DNA from 4 places in the Parabacteroides sp. B2-S-102 genome. Region 4 is predicted to be linked to each of the others. Evidence: riboswitches for the same ligand, from Rfam matches in the RefSeq annotation. Region 4 holds a riboswitch; each other region holds the start of a gene.
The links. A riboswitch is a leader RNA that binds a small molecule or an ion and turns the genes downstream of it on or off. The one in region 4 is predicted to bind cobalamin.
Positions count from the first base shown of each region.

Region 1: it holds a riboswitch for cobalamin, as region 4 does, so the genes downstream of both, NBH07_RS02680 (sirohydrochlorin cobaltochelatase) here and accC (acetyl-CoA carboxylase biotin carboxylase subunit) in region 4, are expected to answer to the same signal.
Region 2: it holds a riboswitch for cobalamin, as region 4 does, so the genes downstream of both, NBH07_RS18550 (ABC transporter substrate-binding protein) here and accC (acetyl-CoA carboxylase biotin carboxylase subunit) in region 4, are expected to answer to the same signal.
Region 3: it holds a riboswitch for cobalamin, as region 4 does, so the genes downstream of both, NBH07_RS20930 (Ig-like domain-containing protein) here and accC (acetyl-CoA carboxylase biotin carboxylase subunit) in region 4, are expected to answer to the same signal.

Region 1 covers NZ_JAMOKM010000001.1:625,685-629,235, reverse strand. Annotated here, with positions in the region: gene NBH07_RS02685 (TonB-dependent receptor) at 1-1,284, opposite strand, end outside; gene NBH07_RS02680 (sirohydrochlorin cobaltochelatase) at 1,432-2,349, opposite strand; cobalamin riboswitch at 2,478-2,675, opposite strand; gene aspT (aspartate-alanine antiporter) at 2,761-3,551, shown strand, end outside.
Region 2 covers NZ_JAMOKM010000019.1:61,886-65,436, reverse strand. Annotated here, with positions in the region: gene NBH07_RS18555 (precorrin-2 C(20)-methyltransferase) at 1-519, opposite strand, end outside; cobalamin riboswitch at 586-784, shown strand; gene NBH07_RS18550 (ABC transporter substrate-binding protein) at 848-2,011, shown strand; gene NBH07_RS18545 (iron chelate uptake ABC transporter family permease subunit) at 2,021-3,058, shown strand; gene NBH07_RS18540 (ABC transporter ATP-binding protein) at 3,060-3,551, shown strand, end outside.
Region 3 covers NZ_JAMOKM010000027.1:51,867-55,417, reverse strand. Annotated here, with positions in the region: gene NBH07_RS20930 (Ig-like domain-containing protein) at 1-1,154, opposite strand, end outside; cobalamin riboswitch at 1,355-1,558, opposite strand; gene NBH07_RS20925 (PHP domain-containing protein) at 1,897-2,940, opposite strand; gene NBH07_RS20920 (DUF5074 domain-containing protein) at 3,089-3,551, opposite strand, start outside.
Region 4 covers NZ_JAMOKM010000013.1:31,761-35,311, forward strand. Annotated here, with positions in the region: gene NBH07_RS15545 (TerB family tellurite resistance protein) at 1-381, opposite strand, end outside; gene NBH07_RS15550 (hypothetical protein) at 487-624, opposite strand; gene NBH07_RS15555 (HAD family hydrolase) at 637-1,254, opposite strand; gene NBH07_RS15560 (sugar O-acetyltransferase) at 1,247-1,840, opposite strand; cobalamin riboswitch at 2,330-2,530, shown strand; gene accC (acetyl-CoA carboxylase biotin carboxylase subunit) at 2,617-3,551, shown strand, end outside.

The DNA of each region.
Region 1 (3,551 bases), on a different contig from region 4:
TACATGCGAATAAAGGCCGGGACCCTGAACATCATCTCCTAAATTATAGCCCGAATAGCTGGTACGATTCAAGGCGACGAAAGAGTAACCTCCCATATACGTATGCTTTATCTCACCCGTCCTGAATTTACCGCTTAGCTCGAGCGTATTGGCTACCGTCTTGGCTATATGGGAGAAGCGAAGCGGGAAAGAAAGATATACACTGTCCAAACAGATATATTTTTTCTGGCCATTTTTCATATAATAATGATCATAGATCGGATCATCACTTTCGAGATAGTCGAGGGCTTCCGTCCCAAAATAGTTGATATCGTCGTTATTGTAAGAAAGGCGATCTGTTAGTTTCGCACCGTTCCAAAAAGTATGTGTGTACTGCGTTGATATGTTCCAAGCGTGATTCTTCATAAAGTCGGACTCGTTATTGTAGCGAGCCTCACGGTCAAGTCCCGGTAGCATATCATTTTTATGGAGATATAACTGTCCTGTTTGCACATTATATACATCATTTGCCATTAAATCGGGAAGACCAATCTCCGTTCCATAGAAGTCGCGGTTAAAACCTCCACGAACATCTAATAGGTCACGTTCCGTCATTTTAGCTTGCAATGCCAGATAACCGGAAAAGCGACGGTTGCCATTATCACGCCAGCCCTCTTGATCGGAAAAGTTGACATTGGCGTAATAATTGACCGGACCGACCAATTTACCGCCCATGCCAAGCGTCGCCTCTTTATTCTCGTAACTACCATAGGCCAATCGGGCGTTAACGCTCTGTTTCTCTGACGGGGATTTACGAACGATATTCAAGGTTCCACCTACGGCTGAATGTCCGTAAAGTACAGAAGCCGGTCCCTTTAATAATTCAATAGACTCGATACAGGATAGATCGGGTACGGGATAAGAGTTGTTTATTGCCGAACGTTCATCGCGGATACCGTCTATCATCATGATAGAATGATCGAAACCACGGATCGACAATTGTTGAAATGCGCCATAAGATGTCTGGAATCGCACGCCCGGCATAAAGCGTACCGCATCTTGGATATTACGGATACCTCGCAACTCCAAACTACTCGCCGTAATGCTATTAATTGAAATAGGAAGATATTTCATAGGTACGTCCAACTTCGTGATTTGTGGACGTGGCTTGCGTGCGGCGGTCGCTACAACTTCTTGAATATTGAATGTCGTATCGGCGAAATTCGTGTACTCATTCTTGTGTTGTGCCTGCATCGTACTGAGACATAAGGCTGTCAACGGTAAGATTGTCAAAACTCTTTTCATATATTTAGCATTATAACTGTTTATTGTATGCATGTGAAATCCCTTTCGAAAGAAATTCCATTTTCCTTCGAATGAAAATTTAGTTTCTTTCGGAAGGAATTACTTTTTCTTCCGAAAGGAATAAAAAACATTGTGTAGTGAACTTTTTTAGTCCTTCTCTACCGCATAAGCTTTCTTCTTATCAACGATATCGATCATCTTATGTTTAGCCATGAAACGGGCATGTTCGATGAAGATCTTCTGGATATCCGGATTCTGTCCCAGACCTTCCATAAATACGCTTACCTCGTAGCCTTTCTTTTCCAATTCCTCTTTCCAATCACCGGCGATATCGTTTTTCGCATGGTCTCCGGCAACAAACATAAATGGTATCAACAAGACTTTCTTCGTTCCATTGGCCTTTACTTGGGCTACCATCGTATCAAAAGTAGGATAGCCCTCGATGGTTCCTACGGAATAATCCTTGAATCCCTTCTCCTTCAACATATAATCCAACATAGCATATTGGGCCGTCGCCGGTGTATAAGTGCCATGGCCTACCAATAAAGTAGCGCCTTCTTTCGCCCCATTTTTTATGATAGCGGCGATTACCGCCTCATAATCCTCCGGTGTATACAATAAAGGATTACCGATACGAATCTCCTTGAAAGAAGATTTCATGGTGGCAACATCCTTACGTAAGGATTCCATCTCGATACCTTCGATTATATTCGTGGATTGGATTAAGACATGTGTATAACCATCAGTCTTTAATTTTTCCAAGGCCTCGATCGGGTTCAGTTTCTCTACGCCACGAGCTTTTAAGCGGCGCATTACAATGCGAGAAGTCCATGCCTCACGCAACTCAACATCTTTGAAAGCTTCTTTCGCTTTTTGATTGATCGCGTCGATTGTCAAGGCACGGGTATCATCATGGGTTGTTCCAAAATGTACCATCAATAAAGCGGCCTTATCGCCCGGTTGTAAAGAGGCGAATAAATCGGATGCTACAAAATTCTCGCCATCGTGCGCACGACAAACTAGGCTGATGACCAGCAGGAAGAAAGATAGTAAGTGTTTCCTCATCATATGAATATATTAATAATTAGATTACATATCAATCCCACGGAGACAACGTATTATTCCGTCTCCAACATCTTTTAGATATAGGTGATATTTCTATCCTCTTAATTACTCCTAACCCCGGGAGGAATTAATCATTACTTCGCTTGGCAGGTTTCCTGACTGGCTCGGAAAGCAACCTTCCCATCTTTCTTAAGACAGTGGCATAGCAGAACGCTTTCCTTTTCAAGAGCTTCACAGTAGCGGGCACTGTTCCGGATTCTAACCGGATTCCCTTTTATAGAATTGTCGGTAGACAAACTCTATCACCTAAGCGGTCGCAAATTTATATAAATAATCCCGAAAAGTAACAACATCTTTCAAAGAATCCCTGTTTCAATAGCATCTTTTTTGTTTAACATCAAATAAATAGATATGGAATGGATAACTAATTTACTTCAACATTATCCGGAGCTAGCTATTTTCATAACCTTAGCTCTCGGTTTCTGGATTGGCAAGTTTAAGATAAAGAAGTTCACGCTGGGAACGGTTACCAGCGTATTATTGGTCGGTGTATTGATCGGGCAATTAAAAATCGATATAAGCGGACCGTTAAAGTCCGTCTTTTTCTTGATGTTCCTCTTCGCTGTAGGATATAGTGTTGGGCCACAGTTCTTCCGGGGATTGAAAAAGGAAGGTCTTCCTCAAATGCTTTTCGCCGCCGTCATGTGTATATTTTGTTTGATCGCTCCTTTTTTGTTAGCGAAACTTATGGGATATAACGCAGGCGAGGCCGCAGGATTATTGGCGGGCTCCCAGACGATGTCGGCAGTATTAGGAGTTGCCGAAGATACGATCGGACAGATGAATATTAGCGATACGGATAAAAGCGCTATGGTAAATGTAATGCCCGTGGCCTATGCGGTAACTTATATTTTCGGTACGGCAGGATCCGCATGGTTGGTGAGTGATATCGGGCCACGTCTTTTAGGAGGACTCGACTACGTGAAAAAAGCCTGTAAAGAGCTAGAGGCTAAAATGGGAAATAACGACGAGAGCGAGCAACCGGGCTTTATGCCTGCCGCCCGTCCGGTAACTTTCCGGGCCTATAAGATTAGTAATGAATGGTTCAAGGAGGGTAAAAGCGTAAAGCAGTTGGAGGAATATCTGGACCAATTAGGACGGCATTTGTTCGTGGAGCGTGTCCGTATTAATAATGTACTAAC
Region 2 (3,551 bases), on a different contig from region 4:
GATGATCATTCCATTTTCTATTTTTGCCGAAAGTTCATCGAACGACGCAGTCCCGGGGATTACGTTAATTTGCTCCTCTTGTTTTACGATATGTATCCCGGCCAAGGCACCTGCCGCTATAAATGCCGGAATTCCTGCGATTCGATCTACCGGGATTCCTGTTTCCTCGAATTTATCGTATACATATTGTATAGATGAATAAAAACCAGCGTCTCCCTCGGCGACGATCACGATTTGTTTCCCTTTCAAATATTCAGCTTGGGCATCCAGAAACAATTTGTTATAAGCGTTTAACGCATCTGTCCGTTCCTTACTCATTGGCAAAATAAACGGATGGATCAAGGATTCGTCTACCTCAATAGCTTTCAATATATCCGTCGCCCGAGATATGATTCCATGCTTGCCTTGTGTAGCAGGACAATAGATAATATCAGCCTTTTGTAATGTTTTAAGCCCTTTCAGCGTAATTAATTCCGGATCACCGGGACCTAATGAGACGAAGTGAATAGGATGATTCATGTGTATCTGTTTTTATTTGAAACGCAAAAGTCCTTAAAATTGTGGATGTATACAAATATTCTTACTACTTTTGTCACTGTAACAGGCTCCGCTTATCTCTTTTTCCGGGAGGCGGATTAAAAGGGAACCGGGTGAGAATCCCGGACAGACCACGCTGCTGTGAACTTTTAAACATTCGGACAATACCTTGGCCACTGGTTTTGTAATCGGGAAGGCGTCCTGAATGGAAGTAAGTCAGAAGACCTGCCGGTTCATAAATAAATGTTGCTGTCCCGTGGAGCAGGACGAGAGTAACTGTCAATGATCAACTGTCAATTAAACAAGGATTATGAATAAGTTTATAGCGGGTGGATGCTTGCTTTTATCGGTATTGACTTTATCATGTACTTCAGGTATCCGTGAAAAAGGAGAAATAGGGAAGACGGCTTCCGTAGAGCAATCTGCGTTCTCGCAAGAGCAGGTTAAGCCTTTATACGCCCAAGGATTCAAGCTTACCTATGCGGATCAATATCTCTTGGCTGATATCCAAGATCCTCAAAATGAGGAAAGCACCACGTTTCATTATGCGTTCGTGAAAAGAGGTGCGAAACCCACGGGGATTCCCGCTGATTATACGGTGATAGAGCTTCCTATCCGAAGCGTTATCTGTATGACTTCCCTGCAATTATCGAACTTTATTAAATTGGGTGCCTTGGATAGGGTCGTTGGGATTACCAGTACACGGCATTTGTTCAATAAAGAGATGAACGAACGCCTGAAAGAAGGTAAAACCGCTAAGATCGGTATCGAGGGGAATTTCGATAACGAGGTTATCATGAGCATGAATCCTGATTTGATCCTTGTATCGCCATTCAAGCGGGGAGGCTATGAGACGCTGAAAGACGTGGGTATTCCCTTGATTCCCCATTTGGGTTATAAGGAGACTACGCCATTGGGACAGGCCGAGTGGATCAAGTTCGTAGGCTTGCTGTTGGGGATAGAGAAAGATGGCAATGAGCGTTTCGCCACCATCGAGAAGAGGTATAATGAATTAAAGGAACTTACGGCGGATGGTAAGGTTAAAAAACGTCCGATCGTTTTTAGTGGCGAGTTACGGGGTGGAAACTGGTATGCCGTAGGAGGAAAGAGCTTCTTAGCGCAACTTTTCAAGGATGCCGGCGCTGATTATTTCTTGAAAGATGATGAGCGATCCGGTGGTGTTACATTAGACTTCGAGACGGTCTATAACCAAGCGGACGACGCTGATTATTGGCGTATCGTGAATAGTTTCCCGGGAACGTTCAGCTATGAGGCATTGAAAGAGCAAGATCCTCGTTATGAGGATTTCCGTGCGTTCCGGGAGAAAGGAATTATCTATTGTAATATGAAGAACACGCCGTTTTATGAGAGTATGCCGACAGAACCGGAGATCGTCCTAGCGGATTTGCTTCATATCTTTCATCCGGATTTATTACCGGATCATGAGTCGGTCTATTATTCTCGACTTAAATAAGGAACACTGATGAGACATTCAAATACCCTATGGATGCTGGCGATTGTCACGGCTATTTTTGTTCTAATCTTTTTGAATTTGGTGTTGGGGTCAGTCTCTATTCCTCTTCAATCGGTTTGGCATATTATCTGGAATTTAGGAAATGAGCCTATTACATGGCAGAATATTATCTGGAAATCCCGACTACCACAGGCATTGACAGCGTTGGTAGCGGGAGCTGGCTTATCCATCAGCGGCTTACAGATGCAAACCGTTTTCCGTAATCCATTGGCCGGACCTTCGGTCTTAGGTATCAGTTCGGGAGCGAGCATGGGTGTCGCTTTCGTGGTGTTGTTAAGCGGTAGTTTAGGGGGCGTTGCCTTGAGTAAACTTGGTTTTATGGGGGAGATCGCCTTATCGATAGCGGCCGTGATCGGTTCCTTATCCGTGATGGCGCTGATCGTGTATGTTTCCCAAAAGGTAAAAGGAAATGTCACGTTGTTGATTATCGGTGTGATGATCGGTTACGTGGCAAACGCCGTGATCGGTGTACTTAAATTCTTTAGCGTCGAGGAGGATATCCGTGCATACGTGATTTGGGGATTGGGTAGTTTCGCCCGTGTTTCCGGTAATCAGATGACGTTGTTCGTGATTCTTATGACAATCTTGATCCCTCTCTCGTTCCTGCTTATCAAGACCATGAACTTGATGCTTCTTGGGGATAGCTACGCACGCAATTTGGGACTTAATATCAAGCGGGCCCGTTTGTTGGTTATCACCTCGGCTGGGGTCCTTACGGCGATTGTCACTGCTTATTGCGGACCTATTATCTTCTTGGGGCTAGCCGTTCCGCATTTATGCCGGGCCATATTTCAAACTTCCGACCATCGGATTTTAATGCCTGCGGTCTTATTCGCCGGTGCGGCGTTGGCGTTGATCTGTAATTTGATCGCCCGTATGCCGGGGTTCGAGGGAGCGTTACCTGTCAACTCGGTAACCGCTTTAGTAGGTGCTCCAGTAGTGGCCTCAGTATTATTTAGAAAACGTAAGAATGAATTGAACGAGTAAGATGAAACAAGATACGATTCATATTAACGGACTTTCGATCGGTTACCATTCTAAGAGTAGTACAAAGCTGGTAGCTAAAGGTATACACTCTACGATCTATAGTGGTGAATTAACCTGTTTGCTGGGTGCTAACGGGGTGGGGAAGTCTACTTTATTGCGCACGTTATCGGCTTTCCAACCTAAATTAGATGGGGAAATATTGGTCCTAGGAAAAGATATAGATGCTTATTCCGATAAGGAATTGAGCACCACGATCGGTGTCGTGCTGACCGATAAATGTGAGATCAGGAATATGTTGGTACGGGAATTGGTCGGGATGGGACGTAGCCCGTATACCGGCTTCTGGGGCAAGTTGAGCAAGGATGATAAGCGGATCGTGGAAGAATCCATCGCCCTTGTCCGCATTGAGGAACTAGCATCCCGCATGGTCCATACCTTATCGGATGGAGAACGCCAGAAAGTGATGATCGCTAAGGCGCTCGCTCAGGAGACT
Region 3 (3,551 bases), on a different contig from region 4:
ATAACCGCCCCGGTCCCTTCAAAATCGATCTCAGGAGTAACCGTCTCCGTTACCGTCACCTCGCAAACAGCGGTATATCCGCCATCTACCGATCGGGCTGTTATTTTCACCACACCGGGCTTGGCACCTGTTACGACCCCATCTTCTACCGTTGCTATACCTGTATCGGAACTACTCCAAGTAACCTGCTTATTATCAGCGTTTACAGGAGAGATACTAGCTGCAAGGATTGCATTTGCTCCTGCTTGTAAACGCAAAGAAGACTTATTGAGAGAAATGGATGTTACGTGTATCACCGGGATCTCGGGTTCATCCCCTCCACCTCCAGAGGGTATTGTCGCTGCGACAAAGACATCTCCGGGCTGAGTTCCTTCTGATGTATTCATATTTCCATTCCAACTCCACGCATCCCAACAACCATCCGTCAATACACGGCTTGTAGCACCTAAACCTGAATAACTAAAATTCGAGGTTTGACTACTTCTCACAAAATAACTCCAATAACCATAATACCAACCGGCTTGCCAATGAATGCCATTGCTACAACTCCAATGGTCATAGTCATAAGATGGATATCCATATCTTTCCGCATTTATCGGGTGATAGATAACCCCGGTTTGTACGCCTTGTCGAATAGCCGCCGCTACGTCCCCCGCCGGATTTTCAGGAAAACCAGTCTGCCCCAACAAAGGATTCGTAATGGGAGGTTCAAATTTGAAAGCATTATTCGGTTCATTCTTGGCCACATCCAAATCATATCGGACGTCCAGATTATCCCCATATCCAATACCATCGATCGTATAACCCATCCAACCCGTATATTGGGTTAATAAAAGAAGTTTCTGATCGGCCTTCGCTATCGCCACGATCATATCGTGTCCGGTAGCCTCGCCATCCCAGCGATATCCCCAAACCATAGCATCCGGTCGATTCCCATCATGCCATTCGATCACTAAAGCGGCTCTCTTGCTGCCGCTTCCTACCCAAAACTGGATGTCGTCAAAAGAAAAGCTGGCGTCAGCCCTTAACTGGGACTTTGTTTTCGCCAGCACATTCGGAGCCGAGGGATGTGGTTGCCCTTGAACCAATCCTTGCGCCGAAAGACCTACTACACACAAAGCCATTACAAAGAAAAGAGATAGAATTTTTCTCATAAGCTTTTATATTAAATGTAAAACTCCAAAAAACGATCAAGAGGGAATATAAAAGAAAGATCAAATAATCATGAATATTTCCATAGTCCGGGAGGTACTAAGTCACGATTCACCCGATCAATCCTTCATGTAAAGCAATATTCACTTCGTATATTTCCCCTTTTTGAATCCTACGCTAAACCCCGGTAGCGTAAAATCGCGGCGGTTATCCGGCATTGGCAGGTCTTCTGACTTACTCCACTTTAGAACTTCCTTCCCGTTCCTTCCGGAAACAGTGGCAATGAGTTGATGTCTAAAGCTTTTTTGGAGCTTACAGCAGCGGGACTGTCCAGGTTTCTCACCTGATTCCCTTTTAATCGCCGTACCCTGAATAAAGTAGGCGAACCAATACGGCAGCAAATTTATAAAAAACAATTCAAAATATACACAATATTATTAAATGCTTTTTTTTGACTATACTGCATATTGTATAAATTAAAAAATAAGGACGAGGGAAATACCGACTACTATCCATAAAAAATGCGGTTACTATCAATAGTAATCCGATTTAATATAGATACCCACATGATCAGTTCGGATGAAAACAGGGGAGATCGATGAGCGTGCTACCGCCAGAGGATTGTCGGAAGCACTAGAGAAATTACGGATCGAAAAGTTTAGCCCTTCCGAGAAATTTATATCTAGTTGTAGAGACGTAATATGCCGCATTAGGGCCCGGTCTCTGAGCTGGATGAAAATTGACTCATACCGAAAAATCATCGAAATAAATCGATAGGTTCTTATTCCTGCCGATAAAACAGTTTTTCATTATCCAACTATTTTCCTTAGGATTCATCATTATAATCGTTTTTCTTTCCGGGAGCAGGTATAAATTGTTTTCGCAATATATAATGAAAGGAATATCAGATATATTGGTTACCTCCAAACACGTATTCCTCATTCGCTTAACCCGGATACAGGCCTTGACCAATGGGGCCAAGTATTTTTCTTCTCCCGCGATTTTCCCATCGAATAACGCGGCCGTACGACCGGCGAACAATGCCTCCCGTATCCTTTTCTCACTTCTTTCTTCCGAGAATACCAGCGTCAGGGGACGTAGTCCTTTCCTGTATATCCCGGAAAGAACACAATGAGCGTCGCTACTTGCCATAAACGCTTTCTTAAAACCGGAACACCATTCTAATGCAATCGGGTAAAAGTCCTTGTAAGACATGACTTCTATACCATCGATCATGTTCTCTTGAATCAGTTTTTCATGTATGGGATATAAAGTGGCCTTATGATTCGGCCAGCCGGGATGATTCCACACAATAAATGCCCCTTGCCTTTTTGCCTCGGCAATAGATTCCACAGGATTTTCTTTCTCCATAAGATTGACATCTTGTACAAACAAGGCGTTTAGGTGTCCCAAGGGCTTGGAACGTGTTATTTCCGCTCCGGGAATCACGATAAAGTCCATGTCGTCAGCGGCTTTTTTAGCGATTTTGTAAGATTCGTTTAAATCTCCTTTCAAAATAACCTTGTTGATCCGGTGCTCGATATGGTCAGTAATCGCTATCGCATCCAATCCCTCCTGCCAAGCCTCATATATCCGGGCATCGGGCCATACCAAGCCGTCGGAGAATACCGTATGGGTATGAAAGTCACATTTTAACGTCTCGTAATTACTGAATCCCGGAATCTCGATCCGGTCTCTTATAAACAAGTGATCGATATGCGTTAGCTCGTAAACATCCTCTTCCTCAGAGGTTTCGTCCGGCAATGCGGGAACTATGAATCTTTTCATGCTTAAAATTGCTCAATAACGGGGTACTAAGATAGAAATAAACAACAAAATTTTCTCATAAGCTAATTAATTTAAAATGTCATTCATATCACATTGTTATAACGATAGGAAGGAGAGCCTTTTGACTCTCCTTCACCTTGTTTCGATATTACTTGATTACGAACTTCCTCGTTATCCGATCATTGCCATTGATGGCAGTGATGATATAAGATCCTTTGGAAAAACTCATCAAACGGCTCTCATTCAAATCGGTCACCTCAAAAGCATCCAATACCGTACCGTTGAATCCTACGATATAGCAACGATAGCCTTCCAGATTATTCAAATGCAGATAGCCGGCGTAATAATAGATACGGGCCTCACCCGCACCTATCGTCTCATTGCTGACCGTCCCGGAAGAGGTAGAGAACGGTTCACTATAGAATGTGCCTACCACCTCTTTCTTTCCGTCTTTCTCTTTAACAGCCGTAATTTTCACGATATAATCAGAATCTTCATCCAAATCCCGCAAGGATATAGCGATCTTATCCGGAGTACCTAAACGCAGATCGCTTCGCAAGCTGGTGAGGATATTCCCGTCCGCATCCATCGTGTAAACACCAAACAATACG
Region 4 (3,551 bases):
CATGTTGTTCTCCTGATCCATGCGTTTAGCTTGGTCGAAAAGCTTTAGCAATATCTCCTCACCTTGGCTTACGGCGATCTCGCCGAAGTTTCTCCGAAGGAATTGACGGACGTATTCCATCTCGCTATGCATGATCTTCCCGTCGGCACGGATGATATAGGATGCCATAACCAACATGGAGAAAAGGAAACTGTTACGTTCCCCGGCGTATGGGTCTCTTCGTGTATATTCATCATCGTAATTGGTGCCGCCACCGAAAGACTGCCCCGTCATATTTGCCCCTTCCTCGAAGAAAGAGCCTAATATAATGCCGGCTAGAGCGCCTAGCGGTCCGAACGCCATAAATCCCAAGACGCCACCTATCCATTTCCCGATACCCATATTCCTGTTTATCTTATTTGTTGATTACCGATATGCAATATTCGTAAAAAAACGGGAGATATGCAAATGTGAAAGGCGGGTGCGTGAAGCATACCCGCCTTGCGGTTATTTGGAGAGTTGGATCTTGAATGTTTTCTCATTTATCCGGATGACATACGTACCGAAGGGCAATCCCTTGTAGCCCTGTAAGCCTATTTGCTTTTGGTAGCGTACAATCTTTCCATTGAGCGCGATCACCATCACTGGCTGTAGCTATTATTGTTCAATTTTGATCCCGAAAATTCGCTCTATTTCAAAAATATACTTTTTGGTTGTTGTAAACAATACGGCTTCCATTCCAATCGCCTTTGCACCCAACACATTCACCATTCTGTCATCCGTAAACAAACATTCCGACGGTTTAAGGCCATATTTGTCACAAAGGCGAAGATAAATTTCCTTTTCAGGCTTGATGAAGTGTTCCTCACACGATATTACCACACCGTCAAGCAACTGGAATATGTCGAATTTCTCCATGACCCGGTAAATTGTGTCGCTCCAGTTCGTCAACCCATATAGTTTGAATCCGGATTGCTTTAATTTTTTTAGAAGTACACGCATACCTTCAATCTCTCCTGTTATCTCTTCAAGATAATTATCCTTGAAAAACGTGAAGGCATCGCTATATTCAGGATACCTTTTTATCGCTCCGTCAATCATTTTCTCAAACGGGATTATTCCACGGTCGCACATGTTTATAAATTCCGGATCTGATAGAATCTTGTGAAAACCGATTAGCGACACTTCATCATCCCCGAAATGTCGTTCAAGCAAGGGTTGCAAATCGTGATTTACAAGGACCTTGCCAAAATCAAAAATGAGGTTTTTAATCATTATCTTCGATATTTTTAATTACACGGCAAGGATTGCCGACAGCTATGGAATTGGCAGGAATATGTTTCACGACAACACTGCCTGCTCCGATGACAGAGTTTTTACCGATGGTCACACCCGGAAGGATTGTAGAGCCGCCTCCTATCCATACACCATCTTCTATAAGGACGGGTCGGGCAATTGTGTCGCAGATGGACGCTCCGGGACATGTCCTTTCCGGCATCCTTTCCGCAAGGTGAACGGAATGAGTAGCGGTATATATTTTTACATCGGGGGCTATCATCACGTTGTTACCGATAATGATATTGTTATTATCGAGGAACGTGCAGTTCATGTTCACGATCACCTTGTTCCCGAAATAGATGTTTTTCCCATACTCGCATCGGAAGTCTATGTCGATGTAAACATCCTTGCCGATACTTCCGAACATCTGCCGATAGATGCGCTGCTTTGCCTCATTGTCGGCATAATCCGTTTCTCTGAGTTGGTGTAGTAGCCTTTTGTTACGGACAGTCATTTCCGTTATTTCGGGCGATGAGCCGTCGAAAGGCTCCTCATCCATACATTTTTGATATTCAGTTTTCATGTGTTCAATTCATCTCATTGTAGAGTCTTATTCTTTATTTGAGCCAATTATTACGACAAGGTAACGCAAGCAAGAATAGGCAGCTTCAAATTGATATGCCTTCAAGCATACGCAAAGTTACACAAAATAGCTGAGAACACGAACAAACGAAATGTATAAAAACTGTACTTGCCTGTTGACTCTACAAAAAGTAAGGCTTTTTCATTTAACATCTCATTTAAGTGGAGCTTCTTGTAAATTTTAGCATGCGCTATTGTTTTCGGTGGAAGGATTCAGGAAAACACGTACGACCTTTCCAGAAAACACGTACGACTTTTTTCAAAAACATGTATGTGTTTTCGCAGAAAGATTATCCTGTTTTTTTAATGTTGATTTTTAATGCTTTATGCATAAGCTTCTCTTGTGAGCTTATTGTACGGAATTTTACTTGGGATCCGTGTATTCCGTATATTCCGGCCTGGCTGAAGTGGATAGTTAAATAAAAAATACTATCTTTGCCCCCGAATCGGTTCCGCATATACCATTCGGGTATGTGGATTAAAAGGGAATCGGGTGTGAATCCCGGACAGTCCCGCTGCTGTGAAGCTCCGAAGAACATCTTGAAACAACACTATCGCCACTGGTTCTAGCGACCGGGAAGGCCTCAAGATGGGAGTCAGTCAGAAGACCTGCCATTCATTAAAGGCTGTTTTTGCTCGAGGGATTAGGAAAGCAGTACGAAAAGAATAAGAATCAATAGTTAATGATTTATGGAGAATTTATGTCCTCGTGGCGACATGATCCGTAAAGTGCTTGTTGCGAATCGAGGTGAGATCGCTATCCGTGTGATGCGCTCATGTAAGGAGATGGGGATTCGCACTGTTGCCGTATATTCGGAGACCGATCGTACCGCTCGGCATGTAATGTATGCGGATGAGGCAGCCTTGATAGGCCCGGCGGCTTCCAAGGAAAGTTATTTGAATATAGACAATCTGATCGCTGCGGCGAAACGGCACCATGCCGATGCGATACATCCCGGTTATGGTTTCTTGTCGGAGAACGCGGACTTCGCACGCCGTTGTAAGCAAGAAGGATTGATATTTATCGGTCCGTCAGCGGAGACGATGGAAGCGATGGGAGATAAGATCGCCGCACGCAAACGCATGATCGCCGCAGAGGTTCCTGTGGTTCCTGGTACGGAGCAACCGTTGCAAAGTGCGGAAGAAGCGCTTCGGGTTTGCGAAGAAATTGGTTTCCCTGTTATGCTGAAAGCTTCTATGGGAGGTGGAGGAAAAGGGATGCGCCTGATACATGAGAAGGGCGAGGTTGTCGAGGCTTATCATACGGCTCGTTCAGAATCGTTGTCCTCATTTGGTGATGATACGGTATATATAGAGAAATTCGTAGAGGAGCCGCATCATATAGAATTCCAGATATTGGGAGATAACCATGGTAATGTCATTCATCTATTTGACCGGGAATGTTCGGTTCAACGTCGTAACCAGAAAATAGTAGAGGAAAGCCCGTCTCCATTCCTAACAGCGGACTTACGTAAAGAAATGGGGGAAAAGGCTGTGGCTGCGGCTAAAGCGGTTCATTATTCCGGAGCGGGAACGATAGAGTTCCTTGTAGATAAGGACCGCCATTTTTATTTTTTGGAAATGAATACCCGGCTACAAGTAGAGCATCCTATCACGGAAGAAGTGGTAGGGGTGGATTTGGTAAAGGAACA